2 regions of the Streptomyces sp. MK37H genome follow, and region 1 is predicted to be linked to the other one. Evidence: riboswitches for the same ligand, from Rfam matches in the RefSeq annotation. Region 1 holds a riboswitch; the other holds the start of a gene.

Region 1 (7,365 bases):
CCTCGGTGGCCAGTGGGGTCCGCTGCCGGTCGGCGAGGATCCGGCACGGCCCGGTCTGGTTCACGATGGACACCAGCCGGTCCGCGGGCGACGCCGTGTCCAGCGGCACGCAGACGCCACCGGCCTTGAGCACACCGAGCAGATACACCACCGCGTCCGGGCCCTTGGGCGCCAGTACGCACACGCGGTCGTCCGGGCGCAGCCCGCCGGTGCGCAGCGCGTGGGCCAGCCGGCCGGCCCGCTCGTCCAGTTCTCGATAGGTCAGCCGCGTCGGGCCGAACACGACCGCGTCCGCTTCCGGTGTTCGCGTGGCCTGTGCGCTCACAAGCCCTTCAAGACGGGTCATCCGTTTTCTCTTCCTGTATCAGAGCCGTGTCAGAGCCGTGTCAGAGCCTGTCGATACGCACCCGGACCGCGGTGCCGTCGCCGATGACACCCTCGTGACCGGCGTCCGTGAGGGGCCCGTACGTCAGGCGGTCGGCCAGGGTCTCGGCCGTCAGCAGCGCGTCGTGGGGCCGGATCCGTGCCGCCACCGCCTCGGGCAGCTCGACACTCAGCGCGATGCGGTCGGAGACGTCGAGGTCGGCCGCGCGGCGTGCCTGCTGCACCACACGTACCAGGTCGCGTGCCGCGCCCTCGGCCGCCAGCTCCTCGGTCACCTCGACATCGAGCACGATCAGCCCCGCTCCGCCGGGCAGCGCGGCGACGGCGCCCGGTCCGTCGGCGGCGAGCCGCAGCTCGTACTCCCCGGCGAGCAGCTCCCGCCCCGCCGCCACGACGTTTCCGTCCTCGTTCGTGGTCCAGTCGTCGGTGGCCGCGGCGCGGATGACCTCCTGCACCGCCCCGCCGAGGCGGGGGCCGCACTTGCGGGGGTCGACGGTCAGCCGCATCCGGCCGTGGGCGGAGACATCGGTGGTGAGCTGGACATCCTTGACATTGAGCTGGTCGCGGAGCAGCCCGGTGTAGGGCTCCAGCGCGAGCGCGTCGGGGTCGGCGATCACCAGCCGTGCCAGGGGCAGCCGCAGCCGCAGCCGGTGGCTCTTGCGCTGGCCGAGCGCGGTCGAGGCGACCTCGCGCACCCGGTCCATCACCCGCACCAGCTCCGGGTCGGACGGCAGTTCCTCCGCCGAGGGCCAGGTGGCCAGGTGCACCGACCGGCCGCCGGTCAGCCCGCGCCAGATCCGCTCGGTGATGAGCGGCAGCAGCGGCGCCATCAGCCGGCACAGCACTTCGAGCGCGGTGTGCAGGGTGTCCACGGCCGCGCGGTCTCCGGCGGTGAACCGGTCGCGGGAGCAGCGGATGTACCAGTTGGTCAGCACATCGAGGTGGTCCCGCAGTGCGGAGCAGGCGCGCGAGAGGTCGTATTCGTCCATCGCGCGGGTGGTCAGCTCGACCAGGTCACGGGTCTTGGCCAGCAGATAGCGGTCCAGCGGATGGCCGGCGTCCGTGCGGACGCGGCCCTCGGTGTCGCCCGCGTACAGGGCCAGGAAGTGCCAGGCGTTCCACAGCGGCAGCAGCACCTGGCGCAGGGCCTCCCTGCTGCCGGCCTCGGTGACCTCCAGGTCCCGGGCGCGCAGCAGAGGCGAGCTCATGAGGAACCAGCGCATGGCGTCGGAGCCGTCGCGGGCGAAGACGTCGTTGACATCGAGGTAGTTGTTGCGCGCCTTGGACATGGCCTGTCCGTCGTGGCCGAGCACCACACCGAGGACGGTGCAGTTGGCGAAGGCCGGGCGGTCGAACAGCGCCGTCGACATGACATGCATGTTGTAGAACCAGCCGCGGGTCTGGGCGTAGTACTCGACCACGAAGTCGCCCGGGGAGTGGCGGTCGAACCACTCGGCGTTCTCGAACGGATAGTGCACCTGCGCGAACGGCATGGATCCGGTCTCGAACCAGCAGTCCAGCACCTCGGGCACCCGCCGCATCACCGACCGGCCCGACGGGTCGTCGGGGTTGGGGCGGGTCAGCTCGTCGATGTACGGACGGTGCAGATCGCCGGGCCGTACGCCGAAGTCGCGCTCGATCTCGTCCAGGGAACCGTATACATCGACCCGGGGATGGGCCGGGTCGTCCGACACCCACACCGGTATGGGGGCGCCCCAGTAGCGGTTGCGGGAGATGTTCCAGTCCTTGGCGCCGCCCACCCAGTTGCCGAACTGGCCGTCGCGCACATGCTCGGGGGTCCAGCTGATCCGCTCGTTGAGTTCGAGCATCCGGGCGCGAAGCCGGGTGACGGCGACGAACCAGGTGGCGATGGCGTGTTGCAGCAGCTGGGTGCCGCAGCGCCAGCAGTGCGGCCGGGAGCGGGTGTGCGGCCGGCTGTTCAGCAGCGCGCCGCTCGTCTCCAGCAGGCCGAGCACGGTTTCGGTGGACTCCAGCACCGGGGCTCCGGCGCACGGCGGCACCTCGTCGGTGTAGCGGCCGGCGGAGTCGACCGGATAAGTCCGGCCGATGCCCTCCTCGGTGGCGAGGGCGTGGTCCCGCTCGTCGAAACACGGGGTGACGGCCACGGCGCCGGTGCCCTCGCCTGTGTCCACGAAGCGTTCCGCCACCACGACATGGCTGTCGTCGGCGGTGGCGGAGAAGTCGAACAGCGGTGTGTAGCGGCGGCCCGCCAGCTCGGCGCCGCTGCACCGGGCGACCACGGGGCCGCCGCCCACCAGATCGGCGTGGGCGTCGAGCCGGTCGGCCGCCACCACCAGGCGCCGCCCGCCGCTCTCCACCACGGCGTACTCGGCCTCGGGGTGCACGGCCACCGCCGTGGCGCCCGGCAGCGCCCAGGGCTGCTCGGACTCCACCAGCAGCAGCTCGCCGCCGTCCAGCGTCACGCCCACGACCGCGGTGGTGCCCGGCACCTCGCGATGGGTGTCGCTGCCGTCGATACGGCCGCTGCTCTCGGCGTTGGCCAGCGGGGTCTCGCAGTGCGCGCAATACCAGGAAACCGAATGCCCCTGATAGATGAGCCCCTTGTCCCACATGGTCTTGAACGCCCACATGACGCTCTCCATGTAGTCGAGGTCATGGGTCTTGACGGATTCGTCGAAGTCGACCCAACGGGCCTGCCGATTGACGTAGTCGCGCCACTCGCCGGTATAGCGCATCACCGTCGTACGGCACACCTCGTTGAACCGCTCGACGCCCATGCGCTCGATATCGGACTTGGCGGTGATGCCGAGTTGCTTTTCGGCGTCGAGTTCCGCGGGCAGCCCGTGCGAGGTCCAGCCGAAGCGCCGTTCGACCCTGCGGCCGCGCATGGTCTGATAGCGCGGCACCACGTCCTTCGCGTAACCGGCCAGCAGATGCCCGTAGTGCGGCAGGCCATTGGCGAACGGCGGCCCGTCGTAGAACACGAATTCTTCGGCGTTTTCGGCTTTCCGCGCTTCCACGGTCTCCTGGAAGATGTGGTTCTTCTCCCAGTAGTCCAGGATGTCGAGTTCGACCTCGGGAAAATGCGGTCTCGCGGGCACGCCATCGGCCCCGGCCATCGGATATGCCATCGCTCAGTAAACCTCGCAGGGTCGGCCCGCAGTGCAGTGAGGGCCGACTCTAACGATGGGACGGGCAATGCCCGGTAATCGCGGAAACATCGCCATGTGCGCCGATGGCGCCACGCGGTTACCCGGCGATTCCTCTCAGCGTGGCCGGGCACAGCCGCCGGGGCGCGCTGTCGCCGCGGAGCCTGGCGTCCACACAGCCGCCGGGCAGGCCCTTGTGGGGTGCGCTGCCGAAGTTGGCGGTGACGGTGCGGGGGCCGTCGCCGAAGACGGTGCGCTGCACGGTGTGATCGGCGGTCAGCGCCCGGAAGCCGGTCAGGGGCTCGGTACCGGCCGCCTTGTGCAGGGGCGCGAAGTACCTCTGGAGCGCGGCGAGTTCACGGCCGTTCCGGTCCAGCGAGTCACCGGTGAGCACGAAGTTGAGCGGAGTGTTGTACAGCATGGCGTGCCGACGCGGCCCGGTCCCGCTGGGCGGCGGAGAGCCGGTCGGCGCGAGCCGGCAGTTCGGCGTTGGTGCGCAGCGCGGTCAGCGGGTGCGCAGCTCATGGGAGGCGTCGGCCACCAGACGGCGCTGGGCGGCCACCGGCTCCTCGAGCTCGCCGAGCCCGGCGGCGAGCGGCGCGCCCGCCGCGCCGATGGCGGCGAGCAGCCGCGCGGCCTGGCGTTCGCCCTGCTCGACGGTGTCCGAACGCAGGGCGAGCTGGAGCGCGCGACGGCCGCGCGGCGGGTTGCCCCACACAGAGGAGGGGCGGCCGGAGGGGTGGCGGCCTACGACGACCCCGCCCTGCGCCCCGGCGGACGACGCACGGCTCGGCGGCGGTGACGCGGCGGCCGATGGCGAGGCGGCGGGTGACGTGACAACGAGTGACGCTTCGGCGGATGACGCGTCCTTGGGCCGCCCGGACGGCCGAGGGCACCGGCTTACCCCATTGGGGGGACGTTGGGCCGCGATCCGCCCGACAAAGGGGCACCATGCATGCGAAGCCGGTCATTTCCGGCCGCTCATCCCCAGCAAGGAGTTCCCATGCGTATGCGGACCGCCCTGTCCACGCTCGCTCTCACCGCCGCGTCCCTCGCCGTCGGCGCGACCGGTGCCGTCGCGGAGGACGGCCCCGATGCCACCGTCAATAACACCAGCAGCACGACCACGACCTTCCCCGGCGTATGCGCCAGCAACCAGTTCTCCTTCGTCACCGTTCCGGTCAATCTGGTGGGCCAGTCGGACTCCAGCTCATGCTGACCTCCCGCTCCACGAGCCCGTGAGGGGCGGAACCCCCGGCCGACGTGACCGGGGGTTCCCCGTGCCGCACTGAGCCGTACTCGCGCGTCCGCCACGCCTTCGTACGCGAGTGCGTCCACCGTGTCCCACCTCACCATCCCGAATACCGGACGGGACCCCGCACACCGCCGGACGGCCCCGTAGGCTGGCTGGTGCAGCTGGTTCGCCCCGTCCGCCAGGCGGGACGCGTCGTAAGAGGGAACCCGGTGGAATTCCGGGACTGCCCCGCAGCGGTGAGCGGGAACGACCGCCGTCATACGCACTGGGTCCGGTGAGAGGGTCTGGGAAGCGACGGCCAGTAGGTGTCCTCCTGAGGAGGACGTGCCCGTGAGTCCGAAGACCTGCCATCTGCCCGCGTACGGACCACCCGTGCGCGGACATCCCGGTGACCTCGAGGGCGGGTCGGCGAACATGCACCAGGCGGACGACCGCGCGCCTGCCGCGCGAAGTCGTGGCGTCCGGTCCGTCACCCTTCGCGCTCTCCTCCCGTCGCCGGGACCTCAGGGATTCATCTCGCGAAGGAGATCTCCGTGACCACCGAGTCCGCAGCCGCGGCAGCACGGGCCACCGTGTACGGCTACCCCCGCCAGGGCCCGAACCGGGAACTGAAGAAGGCGATCGAGGGCTACTGGAAGGGCCGCGTCACCGCCGACGCGCTGAGGGCCACCGCCGCCGGACTGCGCCGCGCCAACTGGCTCCAACTGGCCGGGGCGGGCATCGACGAAGTCCCCACGGGCGACTTCTCGTACTACGACCATGTGCTGGACACCACCGTCATGGTCGGCGCCATCCCCGACCGCCACCGGGACGCGGTCGCCGCCGACCCGCTCGACGGGTACTTCGCGATGGCGCGGGGCACGCAGGATGTGGCGCCGCTGGAGATGACCAAGTGGTTCGACACCAACTACCACTATCTGGTCCCGGAGCTGGGTCCGGACACGGTGTTCGCGGCCGACTCCGCCAAGCAGGTCGCCGAGCTCAAGGAGGCCCTCGCCCTCGGGCTGACCGCGCGGCCGGTCATCGTCGGCCCCGTCACCTATCTCCTCCTCGCCAAGCCCGCGCCCGGCGCGCCCGCCGACTTCGAGCCGCTCACCCTCCTGGACCGGCTGCTTCCGGTGTACGCCGAGGTCCTGGCCGATCTGCGGGCGGCCGGTGCCGAGTGGGTGCAGCTCGATGAGCCGGCCCTGGTCCAGGACCGCACCCCGGCCGAGCGACACGCCGCCGGCCGCGCCTACCGTGACCTCGGCGCCCTCAGCGACCGCCCGAAGCTGCTGGTCGCCTCCTACTTCGACCGCCTCGGCGAGGCGCTGCCGGTGCTGGCCAAGGCCCCGGTCGAGGGGCTGGCGCTGGACTTCACGGAGGCCGCCGCGGCGCATCTGGCCGCGCTGGCCGCCGTAGGCGGGCTGCCCCGCAAGCGGCTGGTCGCCGGTGTCGTCAACGGCCGCAACATCTGGGTCAACGACCTGGAGAAGTCCCTGGCCACGCTCGGCACCCTGCTGGGCCTGGCGGACCGGGTCGATGTGGCCGCCTCCTGCTCGCTGCTGCACGTCCCCCTCGACACGACGGCCGAGCGGGACATCGAACCGCAGATCCTGCGCTGGCTGGCCTTCGCCCGGCAGAAGACCGCGGAGATCGTCACCCTCGCCAAGGGCCTGGCCCGCGGCACCGGCGCGATCACCGCCGAGCTGGCCGCGAACCGGGCCGACCTCGCCTCCCGCGCCAACTCCCCCATCACCCGCGACCCGGCCGTCCGCGCCCGCGCCGCCGCGGTCACCGAGGCCGACGCCCGGCGCTCCCAGCCGTACGCCGAGCGCACCGCGGCCCAGCGCGCCCACCTCCGCCTGCCGCTGCTGCCGACCACCACCATCGGCTCCTTCCCGCAGACCGGCGAACTCCGCACCGCCCGCGCCGACCTGCGCGGGGGCCGGATCGACACGGCCGGGTACGAGGAGCGCATCAGGGCCGAGATCCAGGAGGTGATCTCCTTCCAGGAGAAGACCGGCCTGGATGTGCTGGTGCACGGCGAGGCCGAGCGCAACGACATGGTCCAGTACTTCGCCGAGCGGCTCACCGGCTATCTGGCCACCCAGCACGGCTGGGTCCAGTCCTACGGCACCCGTTACGTCCGCCCGCCGATCCTGGCCGGTGACATCTCGCGCCCCGAGCCGATGACGGTGCGCTGGACGGCGTACGCGCAGTCCCTCACCGACCGCCCGGTCAAGGGCATGCTCACCGGACCGGTGACGATGCTCGCGTGGTCCTTCGTCCGCGACGACCAGCCCCACGGCGACACCGCCCGGCACGTCGCGCTCGCCCTGCGCGACGAGGTGAACGACCTGGAGGCGGCCGGGACCTCGGTCATCCAGGTGGACGAACCCGCGCTGCGCGAGACCCTGCCGCTGCGCACCGCGGACCGGCCCGCCTATCTGGCCTGGGCGACCGAGGCCTTCCGGCTCACCACCGGCGGCGTACGCCCCGACACCCAGATCCACACCCATATGTGCTACGCCGAGTTCGGCGACATCGTCCAGGCGATCGACGACCTCGACGCCGATGTCATCAGCCTGGAGGCCGCCCGCTCCCATATGCAGG
Region 2 (7,365 bases), on a different contig from region 1:
TGGCGATCTGGTCGGGGACCCAGTGTCCGGCGGGCCACAGCGGGTCGAGCCATTCGATCGCCACGACCCGGGGCCGGGCCCGGCCCGCCACCGCCTGGCGGATGCCTTCGAGGCGGTCGCGCAGGTCGGCCCGGCGCCGCTCGGCGCGCTCGCGCACGCCGAGCAGCTCACCCACCGTCACCAGGCAGTCCAGTACGTCGTCGAGCGTGTGTGGCTCAAGGCTGAGGACGCGGGTGTCGGCGTCCAGCAGCCGGACGGCCCGGCTCACCTTCTGATACGACACGGCGCACACCTCGCACAGGTCCTGGGTGAGCACCACATCGGGGCGCAGGGCCGCCAGCGCCTCGGTGTCGAGGGTGTAGAGCGACGACCCGGAGTGTGTCGCGCCGCCGACCGCGTCGGAGATCTCCCGGCTGGTGAGGGCGTCCTGGTCGAGGCCGGTGGCGGTCACCACGGGGATGTCCGCCACCGCTTCCGGCGGCCAGTCGCATTCGTGGGTCCGGCCGGCCAGATGCTCGGCGAGTCCGAGCTCGGCGACGATGTCGGTCGCGGCGGGCAGCAGGGAGACGATGCGCATACCGCGACTGTAGGTGGGATGTCCGGGGCATTGGTGACAGGCGACGCGCGGTCGGCGGTGTGCCGGTGGTGTGACGCCGTCAGATGGCCGCGGCGCGCCGCGGGTCGGTGCGGTGACGTACTTCCTCCGAGGACCCGGGGTCATTCGGGCGGTCCAGGGAGCGCCACCACCGCGCCACCTCGGCGCCGGTGGCGAACCACACGTCCCGGCGCCGCCGCGTATACGCCACGAACTCCTCCAGCACCCCGATCCGGCCCGGATTGCCGATGCAGGACGGCTCCAGGGTGATCACACAGCACAGCCCGTAGCCGTGGTACGCGTCGAACTCGGCGCACCAGTCGTCCAGGGTCTGCCGGTATCCGGCGATCCGCACCGGTCGTCGCCCTGGGCCAGGGAGGTCCAGGTGAACCCCAGTTCGCTCAGCACACCGGCGGTGTCGTCGCTGATCTCCGCGGAGGGCGGCCGGAAGCCGGTGGGCCGCCGCCCGGAGATGTCCTCCAGCACCCGCGCGGAACGCTCGATGGCGCGGCGCTGCCCCTCGGCGTCGAGGGTCGCGTAGTCCTCCAGGCCGTCGCCGCGGGAGCCGATCTCATGGCCGCGGGCGGCCACGTCCCGCACCGTCCCGGGGTAGCGCTCGGCCACCGTCGTCGGGATCATCCAGCTGGCGCGGACATCGGCCGCCTCGAGGGCGTCGAGCATCCGGGGCGCACCGCGCTTCGGGCCGTACTCGCCCATGGACGGGGTCTTGGGCCGCTCATGGCAGGACTCGTCCAGCCGCAGCCAGAACAGCTCCGCGTCGAGGTTCACCGTCACCACGACCGCGCACCGGGCGCCGTCCGGCCAGGGCGGGTTCTGTGGCGAACCACACATCGTCATGGGAGCGGATGTGCTCGATCAGCCGGCGCAGCAGCAGCACCCGGCTCGGCTTGCCCATGACTTCCGGGTGCATCATCACGACGTAGCAGAGCCCGTAGCGCGTAGTAGCCGTCGAACTCCCGCCGCCAGTTGTCGAGGGTGAGGTCGGTGCCGGCGATGCGGTCCTGGCCGCGCGGCTCCGCCGGGATGTCGTTGTAGGCGAACTGGGGGAAGTCGTCCAGCTCCCACTGCGCGGGGATCTCGATGAGGCCGGTGTCGCGCCCGAGCTCCGAACTGCTGACCCGGCTCCGCGGCCATTTCCTGCCGCCCAACAGCCCCCATTACGGCGCCGACGAGTGAGGACGTGCGCGTCCTGGTGGCGTCTCACCAGGTGGCCGGTCTTGGCCAGGCATCCGACACGCGGTACCGTCGGTGCGATATCGACGATGGTCTGACGGAAGCCGGTGGGAATCCGGCACGGTCGCGCCACTGTGAACGGGACGTATCCGAAGGGGACGTTCCGTGAGTCAGACCCGCAGCCATCGTCCTGTGCACCACCGAGATGGGACGCGAACTCCCTTAGGAGGCCACTGTCATGGCGCAGCATGTCGCCCAGCCGACAGCCACCACTCCCGCCCTCCCCGCCACGCTGCCGCTGAAGGCGATAGCTCCCTGGGGCGTTTTCTTCGGCATCCTGATGCTGGTTCTGCTGTTCTTCGTCGGCGCCGAGCAGGGCGCCACCGCGGTCGTCTCCGGCTCGGGTGTCCACGAGTGGGTGCATGACGCCCGCCATCTGCTCGGCTTCCCCTGCCACTGAGGCGAGGGACGCCGCACTCCCATGAACTCCGCAACAGTAAGAAACCTGCTGGTGCGGGGCATGCTCGCCGGTCTTGGTGCCGGTGTGCTCGCCCTGATCGCCGCCTATTTCCTCGGTGAGCCGAACGTCGACCGCGCGATCGGCTTCGAGGAGGCCCACGCCCCCGCGCATGACCACGAGGTCGAGATCGTCTCCCGTAGTCTGCAGTCCACCGCCGGCCTGGCCACCGGTGTGCTGATCTACGGGATCGCGTTCGGCGGCATCGCCGCCCTCGCCTACTGCGTCGCCCTCGGGCGCGTCGGCCGCTTCAGCCCGCGGGCCACCGCGCTGCTGCTGTCCGGCTGCGCGCTGTTCGCGGTCTATGTCGTGCCGTTCCTGAAGTACCCGGCCAACCCGCCCGCCGTCGGCAACGGCGACACCATCGGCAAGCGGACGACCCTGTACTTCCTGATGATGGTGCTCAGCGTGCTCCTGGCGATCGCCGCCACCATCCTCGGCAAGCGGCTCGCCCCGAAGCTGGGCACCTGGTACGCCACCGTCGCCGCGGTGGCCGCCTTCGCCGTCGTCATCGGGCCGGCGTTCGCCTTCCTGCCCGTCATCAACGAGGTCCCGGCGGACTTCCCGGCCACCGTCCTGTGGCGGTTCCGGCTGTCCGCCCTCGCCATGCAGGTGATCCTGTGGGGTGGCTTCGGCCTCCTCTTCGGTGAGCTCGCCGAGCGGATGCTGAACCCCAAGCCCGCGAAGGGGGAAGAGAGCCGGGCGATGGCGGCTGCCCCGAACTGGCCCTGACCACACCGAGACGCACGAGGGCCCCCGGAGCCATCCGAGGGCCCTCTGGCGTTGTGAGGGCACGTCCGATCCCCTGAACCGCCGTCATGCTCGCTCCTCCTGCCGGTGTCATGGGGTGCGGGGGGCCACCGGATACGGCACCTGCCCGGACATGTACGAATCCACGCCCTGGAGTGGTGGCCCCGCGGCCGGTCGGTGGGAAGGCTCAGTCACGTCACCGGTACCAACCGACGTACGAGGAGCCCCGTGATCGAGCACCACGTCCATGTCCACCCCAGCGCCGACCGGCTGCCCCGCGAGCACCAGCTCGCCTGGAAGCTCGCGTCCGTGGCCACCGACACCGCGGAACCGGACGCCGAGAGCGCCGCGATGGCCGTCAACCGGGTGATCGACAACGTCGCGGTCGCCATCGCCTCGCTGCTGCGCCGCCCGGTCGCCGTCGCCCGCGCCCAGGCCACCGCCCACCCGGCCACCGCGCCCGGGGCCTCGGTCTTCGGCGTGCGCGGCCGGGTCTCCCCGGAGTGGGCCGCATGGGCGAACGGCACCGCCGTGCGCGAGTTGGACTTCCACGACACCTACCTCGCCGCCGACTACTCCCACCCCGGCGACAACATCCCGCCCCTGCTCGCCGTCGCCCAGCACACCGGCCGCACCGGCGCCGACCTGCTGCGCGGCATCGTCGCCGCGTACGAGGTCCAGGTCGCCCTGGTCAAGGGCATCTGCCTGCACCGGCACCGCGTCGACCACGTGGCCCACCTCGGCGCGGCCACCGCCTGCGGCCTGGGCGCCCTGCTGCGGCTGCCCACCGAGACCGTGTACCAGGCCGTCCAGCAGACGGTGCACACCACGACCGCCACCCGGCAGTCCCGCAAGGGCGAGATCTCCAGCTGGAAGGCGTACGCGCCCGCCTTCGCGGGGAAGGCCGCGATCGAGGCGGTGGACCGGGCAATGCGCGGCGAGACCTCCCCGTCCCCGATCTACGAGGGCGAGGACGGCGTCCTGGCCTGGATGCTGGACGGCCCGGACGCCGACTACACCGTCCCGCTCCCCGAGCCCGGCGAGCCGCGCCGCGCGATCCTCGACACGTACACCAAGGAGCACTCCGCCGAGTACCAGGCCCAGGCGATCATCGATCTGGCGCGGCGGCTGCGCGAGAAGACCGGCCCGCTGGAAGGGGTGCGCTCGGTGGTCCTGCACACCAGCCACCACACTCACCATGTGATCGGCTCCGGTGCGAACGATCCGCAGAAGTACGACCCGGCGGCCGGCCGCGAGACCCTCGACCACTCGGTGCCGTACATCCTCGCCGTCGCCCTGGAGGACGGCACCTGGCACCATGAGCGCTCGTACGCACCCGAGCGCGCCCGCCGCCCACGGACCGTCGAGCTGTGGCGGAGGATCACCACGGTCGAGGACCCGGAGTGGACCCGGCGCTACCACGACCCCGACCCGGACCGCCGGGCCTTCGGCGGACGTGCGGTGATCACCCTGGAGGACGGTTCGGTGATCGAGGACGAGCTCGCGGTCGCCGACGCCCACCCGGCCGGGGCCCGGCCGTTCGACCGCCCGGCCTACGCGGGCAAGTTCCGCACCCTCGCCGAGGGCGTCGTCACCCCCGCCGACCAGGACCGCTTCCTGGCCGCCGCCGAGCGGCTCGCCGAGGCCACCGCCCCCGAGCTGGACGGCCTGTTCCCGGCCGTCGACACGGAGGCCGTCGCCGCGTACGACACGACCCTGCCGAAGGGGCTGTTCTGATGCTGCACACCCGCACCACCCCGGCCGAGCGCCGCCGCGCCCTGCGCGAGCGGCTGGCCACCGGCCGGCTGCTGCTCATGCCCGGCGCCCTCAACCCGCTCTCCGCCCGTCTCATCCAGGACACCGGATTCGAGGCCGCCTACCTCTCCGGCGCCGTCCTCGCCGCCGACCTGGGCCTGCCCGACATCGGGCTGACCACCTCCACCGAGGTCGCCGCCCGTGCCCAGCAGACCACCAGGGCGACCGATCTGCCGGTCCTCATCGACGCCGACACCGGCTTCGGCGAGCCGATGAACGCCGCCCGTACGGTACAGCTGATGGAGGACGCGGGCCTGGCCGGACTGCATCTGGAGGATCAGGTCAACCCCAAGCGGTGCGGCCATCTCGAGGGCAAGTCGGTCGTGCCCCGCGAGGACATGACCCGCCGGATCCGGGCCGCGGTCGACGCCCGCCGTGACCCGGACTTCCTGCTCATGGCCCGCACCGACGCCCGCGCCGTCGAGGGACTGGCCGCGGCGATCGACAGGGCGAAGGCGTACCTCGACGCCGGCGCCGACGCGATCTTCCCCGAGGCTCTCGCCGACGAGGCCGAGTTCGAGGCGTTCCGTAAGGCGATTCCCGTCCCCCTGCTCGCCAACATGACCGAGTTCGGCAAGAGCCGCCCGCTGGACGCGCGCACGCTGGGGAACCTCGGCTACGACATCGCGCTCTACCCGGTCACCCTGCTGCGCCTGGCCATGGGCGCCGTGGAGGACGGCCTGCGCACGCTCGCCGCCGAAGGCAGCCAGGAGTCCCTGCTGCCCCGCATGCAGACCCGCTCCCGCCTGTACGAACTCCTCGACTACGAGGACTACTCGGCCTTCGACTCGGCCGTCTTCGACTTCACTCTCCCGCCCGGCACCTGACGGCCTGACGCCCGGGAGGCACCCGTGCGGGGCGCCTGGAGTCACTTCCGCGGGGGCAGGTGCCGCAGTCCGTTCTCCAGCAGCGCGAACGCGTGCTCCGCGTCGGCCACCGCACCCGCGTAGCGCTCGTCGGCGGGCTCCCCGTACGTCACGCGTGCGGTGTTGTCCTGCGCCAGTGACCACTGGACCGCGACGATTTGGACGGCGGCCAGCCGCGCGGTGAGCTCCGGAATGTCCGCCGTCTCCCGCAACGCCTGCGCGAGCTCGCGTTCGGCACCGGCCTTGAACCGCTCCATCCGGGCCACCAGCGAGGGTGTGTCGAGGATCATCCGGGTGAGCTTGAGGATCTGGGGATGGTCGTTGAGCCCGGTGATCGGGTCCCGTTCGCGCAGGCCCTTGAGGAAGTGCTCGCGCAGTGCGGTCAGCGGTGCGGTGCGGGGCGGGCGGGCCCGTACGACGCGGGCGCTTTCGGCCTCGTGGTCGGCGAGGCGGTGCACCACGAGGTCTTCCTTCGCCGGGAAGTAGGCGAAGAGCGTGCGCTTGGACACCTCGGCCGCCTCGGCCACCTGGGCCACCGAGACCTGGTTGAAGCCGTGTTCGAGGAAGAGCGTGATCGCCGCCTCGGAGATCGCCGCGTGGGTCCGCTGCTTCTTCCGCTCCCGTAGCCCTGGCTTGCCGTCCACGACGCCCACCGTAGCAGAGCAATTACCCCCAGGAGATTTCTGCACCTGGTATACATGTAGCCCGAGGCAAGAAATCGAGGAGGAGTGGCCGTGTCCATGGAGAAGACGGAGACGACGGAGAGCACGACGGGCGTCGTCATCGCGGGAGCCGGCCCGACCGGGCTGATGCTGGCGTACGAGCTGGCGCTGGCCGGGGCCGAGACCCTGGTGCTGGAGAAGCTGGACCAGCGCATCGAGCAGGTGAAGGGCGGCGCGATCCAGCCCCGTACGGCCGAATTGCTGGAGTCGCGCGGGCTGTTGGAGCCGATGCTGCGGCGGGCCACCCCGCGTGACCCGGTGGGCGGGCACTTCGCGATGCTGCCCGTGCCCTTGGACTGCACCCCCTGGCAGACCAGGCACAACGGCCCGATCGCCATCCCCCAGTGGAAGATCGAGGAGGTGCTCGAGGAGCGGGCGATCGCCGCGGGCGCCCGGGTTCTGCGGGGCGCCGCCGTCTCGAAGGTCGAGTCGGACGAGGACGGCGTGGTCGTGACGGCGGACGGCCTGGAGGTGCGGGCGCGCTATCTGGTGGCCTGCGACGGCGGCCACAGCACGGTGCGCAAACTGCTGGAGCTGCCGTTTCCCGGGCGGGCCGGGACCCATCAGGCGGTGCTGACCGACATCCGGCTGACCGCGGTGTCGTCGCTGGTGCCGAAGCGGATGGGGCACATCAGCACCATGACCCGTCATGTGGGCGGCTACTGGGCCATGCTGGTACCGGTCGGCGGCGACCGGTACCGCTTCACCTTCGGGCACGAGGACCAGGTGGACACCGCTCGCGACATCCCCGTCACCCATGAGGAGATCGCCACCGCGCTGCGGGAGGTGTACGGCGAGGAGACCACCCTCGGGGCCGTCGACAACTCCTCGCGCTTCAGCGATGCCACGCGACAGCTGGAGCAGTACCGCGTGGGCCGCGTGCTGTTCGCCGGAGACGCCGCCCAT

Evidence for each region. A riboswitch is a leader RNA that binds a small molecule or an ion and turns the genes downstream of it on or off. The one in region 1 is predicted to bind cobalamin.
Region 2: another riboswitch for cobalamin. It lies ahead of GWI24_RS04150 (CbtB-domain containing protein); the one in region 1 lies ahead of metE (5-methyltetrahydropteroyltriglutamate--homocysteine S-methyltransferase).

What each region holds. Positions count from the first base shown of each region.
Region 1 is NZ_JAAAYH010000036.1:22,804-30,168, reverse strand. Features, by position in the region: gene GWI24_RS08470 (amino acid adenylation domain-containing protein) at 1-346, opposite strand, end outside; gene ileS (isoleucine--tRNA ligase) at 387-3,497, opposite strand; partial or broken gene GWI24_RS08460 (glycoside hydrolase) at 3,616-3,939, opposite strand; gene GWI24_RS08455 (hypothetical protein) at 4,021-4,233, opposite strand; gene GWI24_RS08450 (hypothetical protein) at 4,519-4,734, shown strand; cobalamin riboswitch at 4,916-5,137, shown strand; gene metE (5-methyltetrahydropteroyltriglutamate--homocysteine S-methyltransferase) at 5,304-7,365, shown strand, end outside.
Region 2 is NZ_JAAAYH010000015.1:9,157-16,521, reverse strand. Features, by position in the region: gene GWI24_RS04170 (cobalamin-binding protein) at 1-577, opposite strand, end outside; gene GWI24_RS04165 (hypothetical protein) at 657-869, opposite strand; gene GWI24_RS04160 (polysaccharide deacetylase family protein) at 866-1,453, opposite strand; gene GWI24_RS04155 (hypothetical protein) at 1,450-1,764, opposite strand; cobalamin riboswitch at 1,837-1,988, shown strand; gene GWI24_RS04150 (CbtB-domain containing protein) at 2,028-2,249, shown strand; gene GWI24_RS04145 (CbtA family protein) at 2,271-3,038, shown strand; gene GWI24_RS04140 (MmgE/PrpD family protein) at 3,285-4,793, shown strand; gene prpB (methylisocitrate lyase) at 4,793-5,698, shown strand; gene GWI24_RS04130 (TetR/AcrR family transcriptional regulator) at 5,740-6,381, opposite strand; gene GWI24_RS04125 (FAD-dependent monooxygenase) at 6,478-7,365, shown strand, end outside.